One region of the Streptomyces sp. NPDC090088 genome, then DNA from elsewhere that is predicted to be linked to it. Evidence: riboswitches for the same ligand, from Rfam matches in the RefSeq annotation. Region 1 holds a riboswitch; the other holds the start of a gene.
The links. A riboswitch is a leader RNA that binds a small molecule or an ion and turns the genes downstream of it on or off. The one in region 1 is predicted to bind cobalamin.
Positions count from the first base shown of each region.

Region 2: another riboswitch for cobalamin. It lies ahead of ACIPSJ_RS13195 (ribonucleoside-diphosphate reductase subunit alpha); the one in region 1 lies ahead of ACIPSJ_RS08245 (cobalamin biosynthesis protein).

Region 1 covers NZ_JBIVDZ010000001.1:1,851,412-1,859,129, forward strand. Annotated here, with positions in the region: gene ACIPSJ_RS08230 (putative cobaltochelatase) at 1-308, opposite strand, end outside; gene cobN (cobaltochelatase subunit CobN) at 305-3,961, opposite strand; gene ACIPSJ_RS08240 (cobyric acid synthase) at 3,958-5,490, opposite strand; gene ACIPSJ_RS08245 (cobalamin biosynthesis protein) at 5,487-6,428, opposite strand; cobalamin riboswitch at 6,528-6,670, opposite strand; gene ACIPSJ_RS08250 (hypothetical protein) at 6,822-7,049, opposite strand; gene ACIPSJ_RS08255 (inorganic phosphate transporter) at 7,069-7,718, opposite strand, start outside.
Region 2 covers NZ_JBIVDZ010000002.1:984,892-992,609, reverse strand. Annotated here, with positions in the region: gene ACIPSJ_RS13205 (DUF3311 domain-containing protein) at 1-54, shown strand, start outside; gene mctP (monocarboxylate uptake permease MctP) at 51-1,679, shown strand; cobalamin riboswitch at 1,861-2,009, shown strand; gene ACIPSJ_RS13195 (ribonucleoside-diphosphate reductase subunit alpha) at 2,135-4,516, shown strand; gene ACIPSJ_RS13190 (ribonucleotide-diphosphate reductase subunit beta) at 4,516-5,526, shown strand; gene ACIPSJ_RS13185 (hypothetical protein) at 5,585-5,773, shown strand; gene ACIPSJ_RS13180 (hypothetical protein) at 5,869-6,045, opposite strand; gene ACIPSJ_RS13175 (helix-turn-helix domain-containing protein) at 6,139-7,107, shown strand; gene ACIPSJ_RS13170 (cytochrome P450) at 7,189-7,718, opposite strand, start outside.

The DNA.
Region 1 (7,718 bases):
TCCTCGGAGGCGCCGACCGGCAGCTCGACCATCCGCGCCGGACGGGACTCGAAGGCCCCGGGCGGGTTGTGCGGGCCGTCCGGGCAGGCCGGGTCCGGCGCCGCCGGATCGCAGGAGAACCGGCAGCCGGCGACCACGTCCACGGCCGGCAGCAGCGCCGAAAGGGCGCGTACGGCCGTGGACTTGGCGGTGCCCTTCTCGCCGCGCACCAGCACCCCGCCGACCGCCGGGGACACGGCGTTCAGCAGCAGCGCGAGCCGCAGGTCGTCCTGGCCGACGACGGCGGTAAAGGGGAAGGGGGTGCTCACTGGTCGTCGCCCTCCAAGTCGCCTTCCAGCTCCAGATAGGTGGCGCGCAGCCGCTCCAGGGTGTCCGCGTCCGGCTCGGCCCACAGGCCCCGGTCGGCGGCCTCCAGGAGCCGTTCGGTGATCCCGCGCAGCGCCCACGGGTTGGACTTCTTCATGAAGTCCCGGTTCTCCGCGTCGAAGACGTACTCCGCGCTGAGCTTCTCGTACATCCAGTCGTCTACCACGCCCGCCGTGGCGTCGTAGCCGAAGAGATAGTCGACGGTCGCCGCCATCTCGAAGGCACCCTTGTAGCCGTGCCGGCGCATCGCCGCCATCCAGCGGGGGTTCACCACCCGCGCCCGGAAGACCCGGTGCGTCTCCTCGCCCAGCGTCCGCGTCCTCACCTGGTCGGGCGTGGCCGAATCGCCCACGTACGCCTCGGGGTTGGCGCCGGTCAGGTGGCGCACCATGGCGACCATGCCGCCGTGGTACTGGAAGTAGTCGTCGGCGTCCACGAGATCGTGCTCGCGGGTGTCCACGTTCTTCGCGGCGACCGCGATCCGCTTGAACGCGGTCTCCATGTCCCCGCGCGCCGCCCGCCCGTCGAGCCCGCGCCCGTAGGCGTAACCGCCCCACACCGCGTACACCTCGGCGAGGTCGGCGTCCGAGCGCCAGTTCCGGGCGTCGATCAGCGGCAGCAGCCCGGCCCCGTACGCCCCCGGCTTGGAGCCGAAGACACGGGCCGTCGCGCGCCGCCGGTCGCCGTGCTCGGCGGTGTCCTCGTCGGCGTGCGCCCGCACGTAGTTGGACTCCGCCGGCTCGTCCAGTTCGGCGACCTTGCGCACCGCGTCGTCGATCAGCCCGACCACGTGCGGGAACGCGTCCCGGAAGAAGCCCGAGATACGGACCGTGACGTCGATGCGCGGCCGGCCCAGCTCGTCGAGGGGGATCACCTCGAAGCCGGTGACGCGCCGCGAGGCCTCGTCCCACACCGGACGGCAGCCGAGCAGCGCCAGGATCTCGGCGATGTCGTCGCCCTGGGTGCGCATCGCGGAGGTGCCCCACACCGTCAGTCCGACGGACTTCGGATACTCACCGGTGTCGCTCAGATACCGCTGCACGAGCGAGTCCGCGAGCGACTGGCCGACCTCCCAACTCAGCCGGGACGGGATGGCCTTGGGGTCGACCGAGTAGAAGTTCCGGCCGGTGGGCAGGACGTTGACCAGTCCGCGGGTCGGCGAGCCCGACGGACCCGCCGGGACGTAACCGCCGTCCAGGGCCTTCAGGATGTGCCCGATCTCGTCCGTGGTCCGGGCGAGCCGCGGTACGACCTCGGTGCAGGCGAACTCCAGCACGGCGACCGCCTCCGGGAGTTCGGTGCCCAGCACCTCCCGCACGAGCGCGCGGCTCTCGCCGACGGCCCAGCCCCGCTGCTCCATGCCCTCCGCGACCCGGCGGCACAGCTGCTCCAGCAGGTCGATGGCGTCGGCCGCGGTACGCGAGGGACCCTCGACCAGATCCGACAGCTCGACCGGCACCTTCACCGGCGCGCCCGGCTCCGCGAGCAACTCCTGCTCGCCGAGCCCGAAGTGGGCCGCGAAGGAGGCCCGCAGCCCCGGCAGCGCGTTGGCCTGCCCGCCCCACACCTGGGAGGCGCGCAGCACGGCCAGCACCAGGTTCACGCGGGCCTCGTCGACCGGGCCGCCGCCGAGGATGTGCAGTCCGTCGCGGATCTGCACGTCCTTGATCTCGCAGAGATAGCCGTCGATGTGCATGACGAACGAGTCGAAGTCGTCGTCTCCGGGCTGCTCGTCCACATGCAGGTCGTGGTGGAGCTCGGCCGCCTTGACCAGCGTCCAGATCTGGGCGCGGACGGCCGGCGCCTTCGTCGGGTCCAGGTCGGAGACGAGCGCGTACTCGTCGAGCAGCTGCTCCAGCTTGGCCAGGTCGCCGTAGGTGTCGGCGCGGGCCATCGGCGGCACCAGGTGGTCGACGACGGTGGCGTGCCCGCGCCGCTTGGCCTGGGTGCCCTCACCGGGGTCGTTGACGATGAACGGATAGATCAGCGGCAGGTCGCCGAGGACCGCGTCCGGTGCGCAACCGGCGCTCAGCCCGAGGCCCTTGCCCGGCAGCCACTCCATGGTGCCGTGCTTGCCCATGTGCACGATCGCGTCCGCGCCGAACGAGTTTTCCAGCCAGCGGTAGGCGGCCATGTAGTGGTGCGACGGCGGCATGTCCGGGTCGTGGTAGATCGCGATCGGGTTCTCCCCGAAGCCGCGCGGCGGCTGGATCATCACGACGACGTTCCCGAACCGCAGGGAAGCGAGCACGATGTCGTCCCCGTCGACGTACAGCGAGCCCGGCGGCTCCCCCCACGCCTCCGTCATCGCGTCCCGCAGTTCCGGGTCGAGCTTCTCGAACCACGCCCGGTAGTCGGCCAGCGGCACCCGCGCGGGCGCGGCGGCCAGCTGCTCCTCGGTCAGCCACTCGACGTCGTGCCCGCCGGCGTTGATGAGCCGGTGGATCAACTCATCGCCGCCGGAGGGGTATTCGGTGACCCCGTAACCCGCCGCCGCGAGGGCGTCCAGTACCCGCACCGCCGACGCGGGGGTGTCCAGACCGACCGCGTTGCCGACCCGGGAGTGCTTGGTCGGGTACGCGGTGAAGACCAGCGCGACCTTCTTCTCCGCGTTCGGCTTGTGCCTGAGCCGGGCGTGCCGTACGGCGATTCCGGCGACGCGTCCGGCCCGCTCGGGGTCGGCGACGTACACCGGGACGTCGTCCGGACCCTGCTCCTTGAAGGAGAACGGGACCGTGATCAGCCGTCCGTCGAACTCCGGGATGGCGACCTGCATCGCCGCGTCCATGGGGGAGAGGGCGGCGTCGGACTCGTCCCAGGCGCTCTTCGAGGAGGTCAGGCAGAGGCCCTGCAGCACCGGCACGTCGAGGTCGGCGAGCGCGCCGATGTCCCAGGCCTCCTCGTCGCCGCCGGCCGAGGCGTGCGAGGCGTGGGTGCCGCCGGCCGCCAGCACGGTGGCGACCAGCGCGTCCGCCCCGGCGAGGGTCTCGTACAGCCCGGCGTCCGCCCCGCGCAGCGAACCGCAGTACACCGGAAGGGCGTTGGCGCCCCGCGCCTCGATCGCCTCGCACAGGGTGTCCACGAAGGCGGTGTTGCCGCTCAGTTCATGCGCCCGGTAGAAGAGCACGCCGACCGTGGGACGGCCGTCTCGGACCTCGTAGGAGCCGTGCACCCCGTACTCGGGCATCTTCCGCGGCTCGTCGAACCCCTCACCGGTCAGCAGCACCGTGTCGGAGAGGAACCGGGACAGCTCCAGCAGGTTGGCGGGCCCGCCCTCCACGAGGTACTTGAGGGCCTCGGCCACCACACCGGCGGGCACCGACGACTCGGCCATCAACTCGGCGTCCGGCACCGCCTCGCCGCCGAGCAGCACGGTCGGGATCCCGGCGGCCTTCAGCGCGGCGAGCCCGTCCTCCCAGGCCCGCTTGCCGCCGAGCAGCCGTACGACGGCGATGTCCGCGCCCTCGACGAGCGCGGGCAGCTCCTCGGCGACGTCGACGCGCGTCGGATTGCCGATCCGGTAGTCGGCACCGGAGGCGGCCCGGGCCGCCAGCAGATCGGTGTCGGCGGTCGACAACAACAACACAGTGCTCATGCGGGCGCTCCCGGTGGAATGAAAGGCAGTCCTTGCGGCGCGCCCGACTCGATGAGCCGCCAGAGCGCGTCGGTGTCCGCGTGCTGTTCGATCAGGTCGCCGAGCCGGTCGAGCTGCTCCTCGCGCAGCGCGGCGAACGAGGTGTCGGGGGCCGGCACGAACCGGCGGCCCGCGGCGGCCGCCACCTCGCGCAGGAAGGCCCGCCGGAAACCGTCCGACTCCAGGGAGCCGTGCCAGTGCGTGCCCCAGGTCTGCCCGACCCGGCACCCGTCCAGGCGGCGTCCCTCGTCATCGGAGAAGAACGCGTCCCCGCCGGTGACTTCGGCGACCCCGTGATGGATCTCGTACCCCTCGACCCGCTCGCCGAGTGCCCTCCCCTCCGGCCGGGTAAGGATCTTCTCGGGGGCGAACCGCACCCTTAGGGGCAGCACCCCGAGACCCTCCACCCGCCCCCGCCGGCTCTCGACCTCGTCCTCGATGTGCTCGCCGAGGATCTGGAAGCCGCCGCAGATGCCGAGGACCGGCCGCTGCTCGGCGGCCCGGCGGCGCAGCGCGTCCGCGAGCCCCCGCTCGTGCAGCCACTCCAGGGCCCGGACCGTCCCCCGGGTCCCCGGAATCACGACGAGATCGGCGTCGGCCAGCTCCTCCGGCCGGTCCACGAACCGCACCACGACCCCGGGTTCGGCGGCCAGCGCGTCCACGTCCGTGAAGTTGGACATCAGGGGGACGGCACAGACCGCGACCCGGAGCACGTCCGCGCCGACGGGCGGGGCGACGGCCGACTCGCGGACGGTCCCGCGCAGCGAGACCCGGAGCCCGTCCTCCTCGTCGATGCCGAGGCCGTGCCGGAAGGGGAGGACGCCGTACGTCCGGCGCCCGGTCAGCCCGTGCAGCATGTCCAGCCCGGGCTCCAGCAGGGAGACATCCCCCCGGAACTTGTTGACGAGGAACCCGGCGACGAGTTCCTGGTCCTCCCGCGAGAGCAGCGCGACGGTCCCGAAGAAGGAGGCGAACACGCCGCCGCGGTCGATGTCCCCCACGACCAGCACGGGAAGCCGCGCGTTGCGCGCGATCCCCATGTTCACGATGTCCGTCCGCCGCAGATTGATCTCGGCGGGACTGCCGGCCCCCTCACAGATCACCGCGTCATACGTGCCCCGCAACTCCGCGAGACAGTCGAGCACGGTCCCGAGCAGCTTCTGCTGCCGCCCGCCGTGGTAGCCGCGCGCACTCAGCTCACCGACCGGCTTCCCGAGCAGCACGACCTGACTGCTCTGCTCGCCACCCGGCTTGAGCAGCACGGGATTCATCAGCGCGGTCGGCTCGACGCGGCAGGCCTGCGCCTGCATGGCCTGCGCCCGGCCGATCTCGGCGCCTTCGCGGGTGACGAAGGAGTTGAGGGACATGTTCTGCGCCTTGAACGGCGCGACCTTCACCCCCTGCCGTACCAGCCACCGGCAGATACCGGCGGTGACGACGCTCTTGCCGGCGTCGGAGGTGGTGCCGGCGACGAGGAGACCACCGTTCATGACGTCCGTCCCTTCGCGACGAGGCGTGCGGTGACGGTCGCGCCGAGCGCGAGCACCCCCACGCGACGGGAGAGCCGTACCGCCCGCCTGATGTCCGCGACCGCCACGGCCCGCCCCTTCCGATTCAGCACGGGCCGGTGCTCGACCCGGCCGCCGTACGACAACGTCCCCCCGAGCCGCACCCCCAACGCCCCCGCGAACGAGGCCTCCACGGGCCCGGCGTTGGGACTCGGATGCTTCGCGGCGTCGGCCCGCCAGGCCCGTACGGCACCCCGGGGATCGCCACCGGCGACCGTGGCCAGTACGGCCGTCAGCCGCGCCCCCGGCCACCCGGCGACGTCGTCCAGCCGGGCGGAGGCCCAGCCGTAGCGCCGGTACCGCGCCGACTTGTGCCCGACCATGGCGTCCAGCGTGTTCACCGCCCGGAAGCCCAGCAGCCCCGGCACCCCGGCCACGGCCCCCCACACCAGCGCGCCCACGACGGCGTCGCTGGTGTTCTCGGCGACCGACTCCACCACGGCCCGGGCGATCCCGTCGGCGTCCAGGGCCTGCGGGTCCCGCCCGCACAGATGCGGCAGCCGGGCACGGGCGGCCTCGACGTCCCCCGCCTCCAGGGCGTGCCCGACGGCCCGGGCCTCGCGGGCGAGCGAAGTGCCGCCGACGACGGCCCAGGTGGCGGCGGCGGTGAGCGCCATGGACGCGGCGGTGGACGGTCGTACGACCCGCTGGGTCAGGGCGCCCAGCGCCACGGCGCCGCCGGCGCACACGGCGGTGTGCAGCGCGCCCCACCCGCGGTGGTCCCGCCACAGCACCCGTTCCACGGCCCCGGCCGCCCGCCCGAACGCGGCGACCGGATGCCCCCGGCGAGGATCGCCGAGCAGCAGGTCACCGAGAAGGCCGGCGGCGGCGCCGTACGCGAAGACGCGATCGGCACCCATCGGCTCAGCCGGCCGAGGGGTCGGGGAAGGGCCGGGTACGGAACCTCGATCGGCAGCCGCGCATGGCGATATGTCCTCACTCAGGGTGTCCACGCCCTGGTTCGACGAGACCGGCGGTGAGAGTTCCTGGCTCCCGGGGATTGCTACCCCGGTGACAGTGGCGGGACCGCGCCGGATTCACACCGGCTTCCTCTCTTGCCGCCGTACATGGCTCAGGAAGTCCACCACGCCCCCGGAAGAGCCGTCAACTTGCCGTTGACCTGCGAGGGGAGAGTGTGCGAAGGCCCACACCGGTTGCCCGGCGGGACTCCTGGGGCATAGCGAAGGGCGTGACGAAGTGCATGACGAAGGCTCCTCCCCGAACGTGCGGGGGAGGAGCCTTCCGGGCCTCGGTCAGGCCTTGGCCACGATCAGGTGGATGCCGTACGCCACGGCGGCCGCGCAGCCCGCGAAGCAGAGGTAGGCGGCGGTCACGGCGAGGGCCGCCGAGTTGCCCCTGGCGGTGGCGCGTTCGCGGGCGGAGAGGCCCTTGATGCCGAGGGTGAAGAGGGCCACCAGGCCCACCGCGACCACGAGGCTGACGCCGAAGACGGAGCCGATGGCTGCCCAGTCGATGTTCATGTCGGTTCTTCCTCGGGGGTCAGACGGTGGCGGCCGGGTCGGTCGCGGGAGCGGCGGGGGAGGGGATGGTGGCCGTCAGGCCGTCCGTGACGGTGCCCGCGGGCGGCGGGGTCACGGCGGCGATCGCCGCGGTCACCACACCGGCCGGCTCGCCGGCTTCGGTGTCGTTGACGTTGGCGCTGTCCACGACCTCGCGGCGGGACAGCTTCCAGATCGTGGCGCTGGCGGCCACCAGGAAGACGGCGACGACCGCGGTGCCCCAGTCGCCGAGGTCCGTCACGGACTCGGCGAGCGCGCCGACCAGCGCGGCGGCCGGGAGGGTGAGCAGCCAGGCGATCACCATGCGGGTCGCGGTGGACCAGCGGACCGTGCCGCCCTTGCGGCCGAGGCCCGCGCCCATCACCGAGCCGGAGACGACATGCGTGGTGGAGAGGGAGAAGCCGAGGTGGGAGGAGGCCAGGATGGCGGTGGCCGCGCTGGTCTGGGCGGCGAAGCCCTGCTGCGGCTGAAGGTCGGTCAGACCCTTGCCCATGGTGCGGATGATCCGCCAGCCGCCGATGTAGGTGCCGAGCGCGATGGCGAGACCGGCGGAGAGGATGACCCAGGTGGGAGGGTTCGAGCCGGGGGCGATCGAACCGCCCGCGATCAGCGCGAGGGTGATGATGCCCA
Region 2 (7,718 bases), on a different contig from region 1:
CGCGACCAGCGCGCCCGCAAGGCCGCGAGCACGAACGGGGGTGCGCAGCGGTGAAGGACGGTGTGAACGGCGTCGCGCTCGGCGTCTTCATCTTCTTCTTCCTGGCCGTCACGGTCATGGGCTTCCTGGCCGCACGCTGGCGCAAGGCCGAGAACGAGCACTCGCTCGACGAATGGGGCCTGGGCGGCCGGTCGTTCGGCACCTGGGTCACCTGGTTCCTGCTCGGCGGCGACCTCTACACGGCGTACACCTTCGTCGCCGTACCGGCGGCGATCTACGCGGCGGGCGCGGCCGGCTTCTTCGCGGTGCCGTACACGATCCTGGTCTACCCGCTGATCTTCACGTTCCTGCCCCGGCTGTGGTCGGTGTCCCACAAGCACGGCTATGTGACGACGTCGGACTTCGTACGCGGCCGCTTCGGCTCCAAGGGGCTCTCGCTCGCGGTCGCCCTGACCGGCATCCTGGCAACGATGCCATACATCGCGTTGCAGCTCGTGGGCATCCAGGCGGTCCTCGACGTGATGGGCGTCGGCGGCGGCGACGGCACCAACTGGTTCGTGAAGGACCTGCCGTTGCTCATCGCCTTCGGTGTCCTCGCGGCCTACACCTACTCCTCCGGCCTCCGCGCCCCCGCCCTGATCGCGTTCGTGAAGGACGGGCTGATCTACCTCGTCATCGCGGTGGCGATCATCTACATCCCGATCAAACTGGGCGGCTTCGACGACATCTTCGCCAAGGCGGGCCAGGCGTTCGCCCAGACCAACCCCGCGACCGGCAAACCGCGCGGCGCGCTGGCACCGGCGGAGGCGGGCCAGTGGACGTACGCCACGCTGGCGTTGGGCTCCGCGCTCGCCCTGTTCATGTACCCGCACTCGATCACCGCGACGCTCTCCTCCCGGAGCCGTGACGTGATCCGCCGCAACACCACGATCCTGCCGCTGTACTCGCTGATGCTCGGCCTGCTCGCCCTGCTGGGCTTCATGGCCATCGCGGCCGGAGTCAAGGTCACCAACGGCCAGTTGGCGATCCCCCAGCTGTTCGAGAACATGTTCCCGGACTGGTTCGCGGGCGTGGCGTTCGCGGCGATCGGCATCGGCGCCCTGGTCCCCGCGGCCATCATGTCCATCGCGGCCGCGAACCTCTTCACCCGCAACATCTACCGGGACTTCATCAAGCCGGACGCCACGCCGAAGCAGGAGGCCCAGGTCTCCAAGATCGTCTCCCTGCTGGTGAAGGTCGGCGCGCTGGTCTTCGTCCTCACCATGGACAAGACGGTCGCCATCAACTTCCAGCTCCTGGGCGGCATCTGGATCCTACAGACCTTCCCGGCCCTGGTCGGCGGCCTGTTCACCCGCTGGTTCCACCGCTGGGCCCTGCTCGCGGGCTGGGCGGTCGGCATGGTCTACGGCACGGCCGCGGCCTACGGCGTCGCCTCCCCCACCCAGAAGCACTTCGGCGGCAGCGCCAAGGAGATCCCCGGCATCGGCGAGATCGGCTACATCGGCCTCACGGCGTTCGTGATGAACGTGGTCGTCACCGTGGTCCTCACCTTCGCCCTCAAGGCCCTCAAGGCCCCCGAGGGCATCGACGAGACCAAGCCGACGGACTACACGGCGGACGCGGGCGACCCCGGCGTCCAAGCCGAACTCCCCCCGGCCGTCGCGGGAAGCGCCCACTAGAACGCGCCCCCCAGGGGCGCGGGGCTGCATCGATTTGCGGCTCCGCCGCGTGGGCGCGAGCAACCACGACGAACCCGCAGCGGGCCACCGAGAGCACCCCCCTCGGCGGCCCGCTGCTCGTATCTCACCGTACAGATCACCTGACGCTCCGACACCTCCACGACACAACATCTGGGGGTGACACGACAACCCGGCACTAGATGTATGCTCATGCTCGCTGCCGCCACAGGGGAATCCGGTGCGAATCCGGAACTGTCCCGCAACGGTGTACTTGTGCGTATCTGCGCACGAGAGTCAGTCCGAGGACCTGTCGACAGCACGCCCGGCCAATCCGGCCCGGGTGTTCTGACGTCCGGGCCTCGTGGAGTGGGCCAGGGTCTCTCGACGCGCCCCCGCGCGCTCGCGCTGCCCGCTGCCCTCCGCCAGGCCCCGTGCCGAGCGAGGGAGAGCCCCACGTGACCATCGCGCCAGCCGAACCGGCTTCAGCGACCACGACCGTGCCGGAGACCGACGGTCCCGGAACGGCCCTGCTGCGGATCCTGACCGAGCTGACCGCCGACCTCCCCTACGCCGACCCCGGCCGGGTCGCCGCCGCCGCGCTGCGCGGCCGGTCCGCGCGGGCCGACGAGTCGGAGTTGCGCGAGCTGGCCACCGAGGCCGCCGCCGGTCTGATCTCGGAGGACCCCGCCTACTCGCGGCTGGCCGCCCGCCTGCTCACGATCTCCGTCCGCGCCGAGGCCGCCTCGCAGGGCGTGACGTCCTTCACGGAGTCGGTCGCCGTCGGCCACCGCGAGGGCCTCATCGCCGACCGCACCGCCGAGTTCGCCCGGGTCCACGCGGCCCGCCTCGACGCCCTGGTCGACCCGGCCGCCGACGACCGCTTCGGCTACTTCGGCCTGCGCACGCTGCACAGCCGCTACCTGCTCCGCCACCCGATCACCCGGCGCGTGATCGAGACCCCCCAGCACTTCATGCTCCGGGTCGCCGCAGGCCTCGCCGATGGGGGTACCCCCTCTGGGGGAGACACCGCACGCGCACTGGACGAAGTCGCCGCGCTCTACCGGCTGATGAGCCGCCTCGACTACCTCCCCTCCTCCCCCACCCTCTTCAACTCCGGCACCCGGCACCCCCAGATGTCGTCCTGCTACCTCCTCGACTCCCCGAAGGACGAGCTGGACTCCCTCTACGACCGCTACCACCAGGTCGCCCGCCTCTCCAAGCACGCCGGCGGCATCGGGCTGTCGTACAGCAGGATCCGTTCGCGCGGTTCGCTGATCCGCGGGACCAACGGGCACTCCAACGGCATCGTGCCGTTCCTGAAGACGCTGGACGCCTCGGTCGCCGCCGTGAACCAGGGCGGCCGGCGCAAGGGCGCGGCGGCGGTCTACCTGGAGACCTGGCACTCCGACATCGAGGAGTTCCTGGAGCTGCGCGACAACACGGGTGAGGACGCCCGCCGTACGCACAACCTGAACCTCGCGCACTGGATCCCGGACGAGTTCATGCGCCGGGTCAACGCCGACGAGCCGTGGTCGCTGTTCTCCCCCTCCGACGTGCCGGAGCTGGTGGACCTGTGGGGCGCGGAGTTCGACGCGGCCTACCGCAAGGCCGAGGCCGACGGGCTGGCCCGCAAGACCATCCCGGCCCGCGACCTGTACGGCCGGATGATGCGGACCCTCGCGCAGACCGGCAACGGCTGGATGACCTTCAAGGACGCGGCCAACCGCACCGCGAACCAGACGGCCGTCCCCGGCCACGTCGTCCACTCCTCCAACCTCTGCACGGAGATCCTGGAGGTCACGGACGACGGCGAGACGGCGGTCTGCAACCTCGGCTCGGTCAACCTCGGCGCGTTCGTCGACACGGCGAGCGGTGACATCGACTGGGAGCGGCTGGACGAGACGGTCCGTACCGCGGTCACCTTCCTGGACCGGGTCGTCGACATCAACTTCTACCCGACCGAGCAGGCGGGCCGTTCGAACGCCAAGTGGCGTCCCGTCGGGCTCGGCGCGATGGGCCTCCAGGACGTCTTCTTCAAGCTGCGGCTGCCCTTCGACTCCCCCGAGGCCAAGGCGCTCTCCACCCGGATCGCCGAGCGGATCATGCTCGCCGCGTACGAGGCCTCCGCCGACCTCGCCGAGCGCTGCGGCCCGCTGCCGGCCTGGGAGAAGACCCGTACCGCGCGGGGTGTGCTGCACCCCGACCACTACGGTGTCGAGTTCACCTGGCCGGAGCGCTGGGCGGCGCTGCGCGCGCGGATCGCGAGCACCGGTCTGCGCAACAGCCTGCTGCTCGCCATCGCGCCCACCGCCACCATCGCCTCGATCGCGGGCGTGTACGAGTGCATCGAGCCGCAGGTCTCGAACCTGTTCAAGCGCGAGACGCTCTCCGGCGAGTTCCTCCAGGTCAACTCGTACCTGGTGGAGGAGCTGAAGAGCCTCGGCGTCTGGGACGCCCGCACCCGTGAGGCGCTGCGCGAGGCGAACGGCTCGGTGCAGGACTTCGTGTGGATCCCGCAGGAGGTGCGCGACCTCTACCGCACCGCCTGGGAGATCCCGCAGCGCGGCCTGATCGACATGGCCGCCGCCCGCACCCCGTACCTCGACCAGGCCCAGTCCCTGAACCTGTTCCTGGAGACGCCGACCATCGGCAAGCTCTCCTCGATGTACGCGTACGCCTGGAAGTCGGGCCTGAAGACGACGTACTACCTGCGCTCGCGCCCGGCGACCCGGATCGCCCGGGCCGCGCAGGCCCAGGCCACCGTGCCCGTACAGCAGACGACCGACGCCGTCGCCTGCTCCCTTGAGAACCCCGAGTCCTGCGAGGCCTGCCAGTAATGCCCAGTAACCAGAACCTTCTCGACCCCGGCTTCGAGCTGACTCTGCGCCCCATGCGCTACCCGGACTTCTACGAGCGCTACCGGGACGCCATCAAGAACACCTGGACCGTGGAGGAGGTCGACCTCCACTCGGACGTCGCCGACCTCGCCAAGCTCACGCCCGCCGAGCAGCACCTGATCGGCCGGCTGGTCGCCTTCTTCGCGACCGGCGACTCGATCGTGGCGAACAACCTGGTGCTGACCCTGTACAAGCACATCAACTCCCCGGAGGCGCGCCTGTACCTGTCGCGCCAGCTCTTCGAGGAGGCCGTGCACGTCCAGTTCTATCTGACGCTCCTGGACACCTACCTCCCCGACCCGGACGACCGCGCGGCCGCCTTCGCCGCCGTGGAGAACATCCCCTCCATCCGCGAGAAGGCCGAGTTCTGCTTCAAGTGGATCGACTCGGTGGAGAACCTGGACCGCCTGGAGTCCCGGGCCGACCGCCGCCGCTTCCTGCTCAACCTGATCTGCTTCGCCGCGTGCATCGAGGGCCTGTTCTTCTACGGCGCCTTCGCGTACGTCTACTGGCTGCGCAGCCGGGGTCTGCTGCACGGTCTCGCCACGGGCACCAACTGGGTGTTCCGCGACGAGACGATGCACATGAGCTTCGCGTTCGACGTCGTCGACACGGTCCGCAAGGAGGAGCCGGAGCTGTTCGACGACGAGCTCCGGCAGCAGGTCACCGACATGCTGCGGGAGGCCGTCGAGGCGGAGCTGCAGTTCGCCCGCGATCTGTGCGGTGAGGGTCTGCCGGGCATGAACACCGACTCGATGCGCCAGTACCTGGAGTGCGTCGCCGACCAGCGGCTCGGCCGGCTCGGCTTCGCCCCGGTGTACGGCTCGGAGAACCCGTTCTCCTTCATGGAGCTGCAGGGCGTCCAGGAGCTGACGAACTTCTTCGAGCGGCGCCCGTCCGCGTACCAGGTGGCGGTGGAGGGCACCGTAGACCTGGACGAGGACTTCTGAGCCGCCGTATTCCGGCTGCTTCAGGCCGAGTGCGTCCCCGGCCGACACCTTCCGCGAGGTGGTGGTCGTGCCGGGGAAGTACCAGCGCCGGCTGCCCGCCGAGGTGACGGTCACCCTGGTGCGACGTCGTCGGAGATCCAGTGGTCGCCGTCGTTCGGCGATCCAGGCGGGGTCGATGGTGAAGGTGGCCCGGCAGACCGACGTGGTCGCGCTCCTCTTCGCGCAGGACGACTCGAGTTGTCCTTGACGGTGATGTCGACCGGGTAGCGGATCGTCTTCGACGTCCCCACGATGACGTTGCCGCCGTTGTTGACGACGGCGCCCACCACCCGTCAGGAGAGGCTATGCGATCAGGGACTTTCCCCGGTGCGCGGTGTCCCTGGTCCGCCGCGCCGCCCTGATCTGCCGGTCCATGCGCCGGTCGCGCAGGACGCCGAGCACGGACGGGAGGGCCATGAGGGCCAGGATGCCGAGGACCAGGACCATTCCGATGAGACCTTCGATCTGGTTTCCGTTCATGGACACCACTGTGGCGCCGAATGCTCCTTACCGTGAGTGGCAGCACTGCCATGCATCCTCGAATTACTGCCAGCGGCGAGGCACACTGGCAGCATGCTGAAGAACGTGGCGACCGTACTGCTCGACGGTGTGCACCCCTTCGAGCTCGGAGTGGTCTGCGAGGTCTTCGGCCTCGACCGCTCCGACGAGGGGCTGCCGGTGTACGACTTCGCGGTGGTCTCGGCGGAGGGACCGTCGCTCGGCACCCATGTGCCGGGCCTCACCATCTCCACGCCGTACGGCCTCGACCGCCTCGACGAGGCCGATCTGATCGCCGTCCCGGCCTCCGACTCCAACGTCGCCCGGGACTATCCGCCCGAGCTGCTCGACGCGCTGCGCCGGGCGGTGGACCGGGGCGCCCGGGTGCTGAGCGTGTGCTCCGGCGTGTTCGTACTGGGCGCCGCCGGCCTGCTGGACGGGCGCCGGTGCGCCGTGCACTGGCGCCACGCGGACCTGCTGGCCCGCCGCTTCCCGCGCACCCGGGTCGAGCCGGACGTGCTGTACGTCGACGAGGACCCGGTGATCACCTCGGCGGGCACCTCCGCCGGTATCGACGCCTGTCTGCACCTGGTCCGCAAGGAACAGGGCCCCGAGGTGGCCAAGAAGATCGCCCGGCGGATGGTGGTGCCCCCGCACCGGGACGGCGGCCAGGCCCAGTACATCGAACGCCCGCTGCCGGACGGCCCCTGCGACACGGTCGGCGAGGTGCTGGCCTGGATGACCGAGCATCTCGACCAGGAGGTCACCGTCGAACAGCTCGCCACCCGCGCCCTGATGGCCCCGCGTACCTTCGCCCGCCGCTTCCAGCAGGAGACCGGCACCACGCCGTACCGCTGGATCCTGCGGCAACGGGTGCTGCTGGCCCAGGAGTTGCTGGAGGGGACGGACGAGACCATGGACGCCATCGCGTCCCGCACCGGCTTCGGCACGGCGGCCGCGCTGCGGCATCAGTTCACGAAGGAGCTGGGCACCACGCCGAACACCTACCGGCGCGCGTTCCGGGGACCGGAGGCGGCCGCCTGAACGCCTACCGGCGCGCGTCCGGGGGCCGGTTGGGCCGCCTGAGCGCGCGCCGGTATCAGGAGGTGCCTGCCGGTCGGGCCGTCACCAGGGCACGGGCGTCAGCAGCAGGCGCTGGGGGCGCAGGGTGATGCCCACCCGCGTCGCGTCGTCCGACCCGGGGACCTGTTCGAAGCGGTACCTGGCGCACAACGCCGCGGTGATCAGGCTCAGTTGGGTCATGGAGAAGTGGTCGCTGGGGCACTTGCGGTTGCCGACGCTGAAAGGGCTCATCGCATACTTGGGCACGTCCTTGGCCCGCTCCGGCAGCCAGCGGTCCGGGTCGAAGTCGAGGTGCCCGGGGTACGAGCGGGCGTCCCGCTGGACGGCGTAGGGGCTGTAGACGATGTCCGCCCCCGCCGGAATGCGATAGCCGCCGAGCTCGGTGTCGGTCTTGGCGCGCCGCGTCAATATCCATACGGCGGGCCGCAAACGCATCGCCTCGACGACGACATTGTTGGTGTGCGTGAGCCGGCGAACGTGTTCAAAACCAACCGGCTGACCACCCGTCACGGATTGGACCTCGGTCCGTACCTTCTCCGCGTGTTCCGGGTGTTCGGCGAGCACCTGGAGCA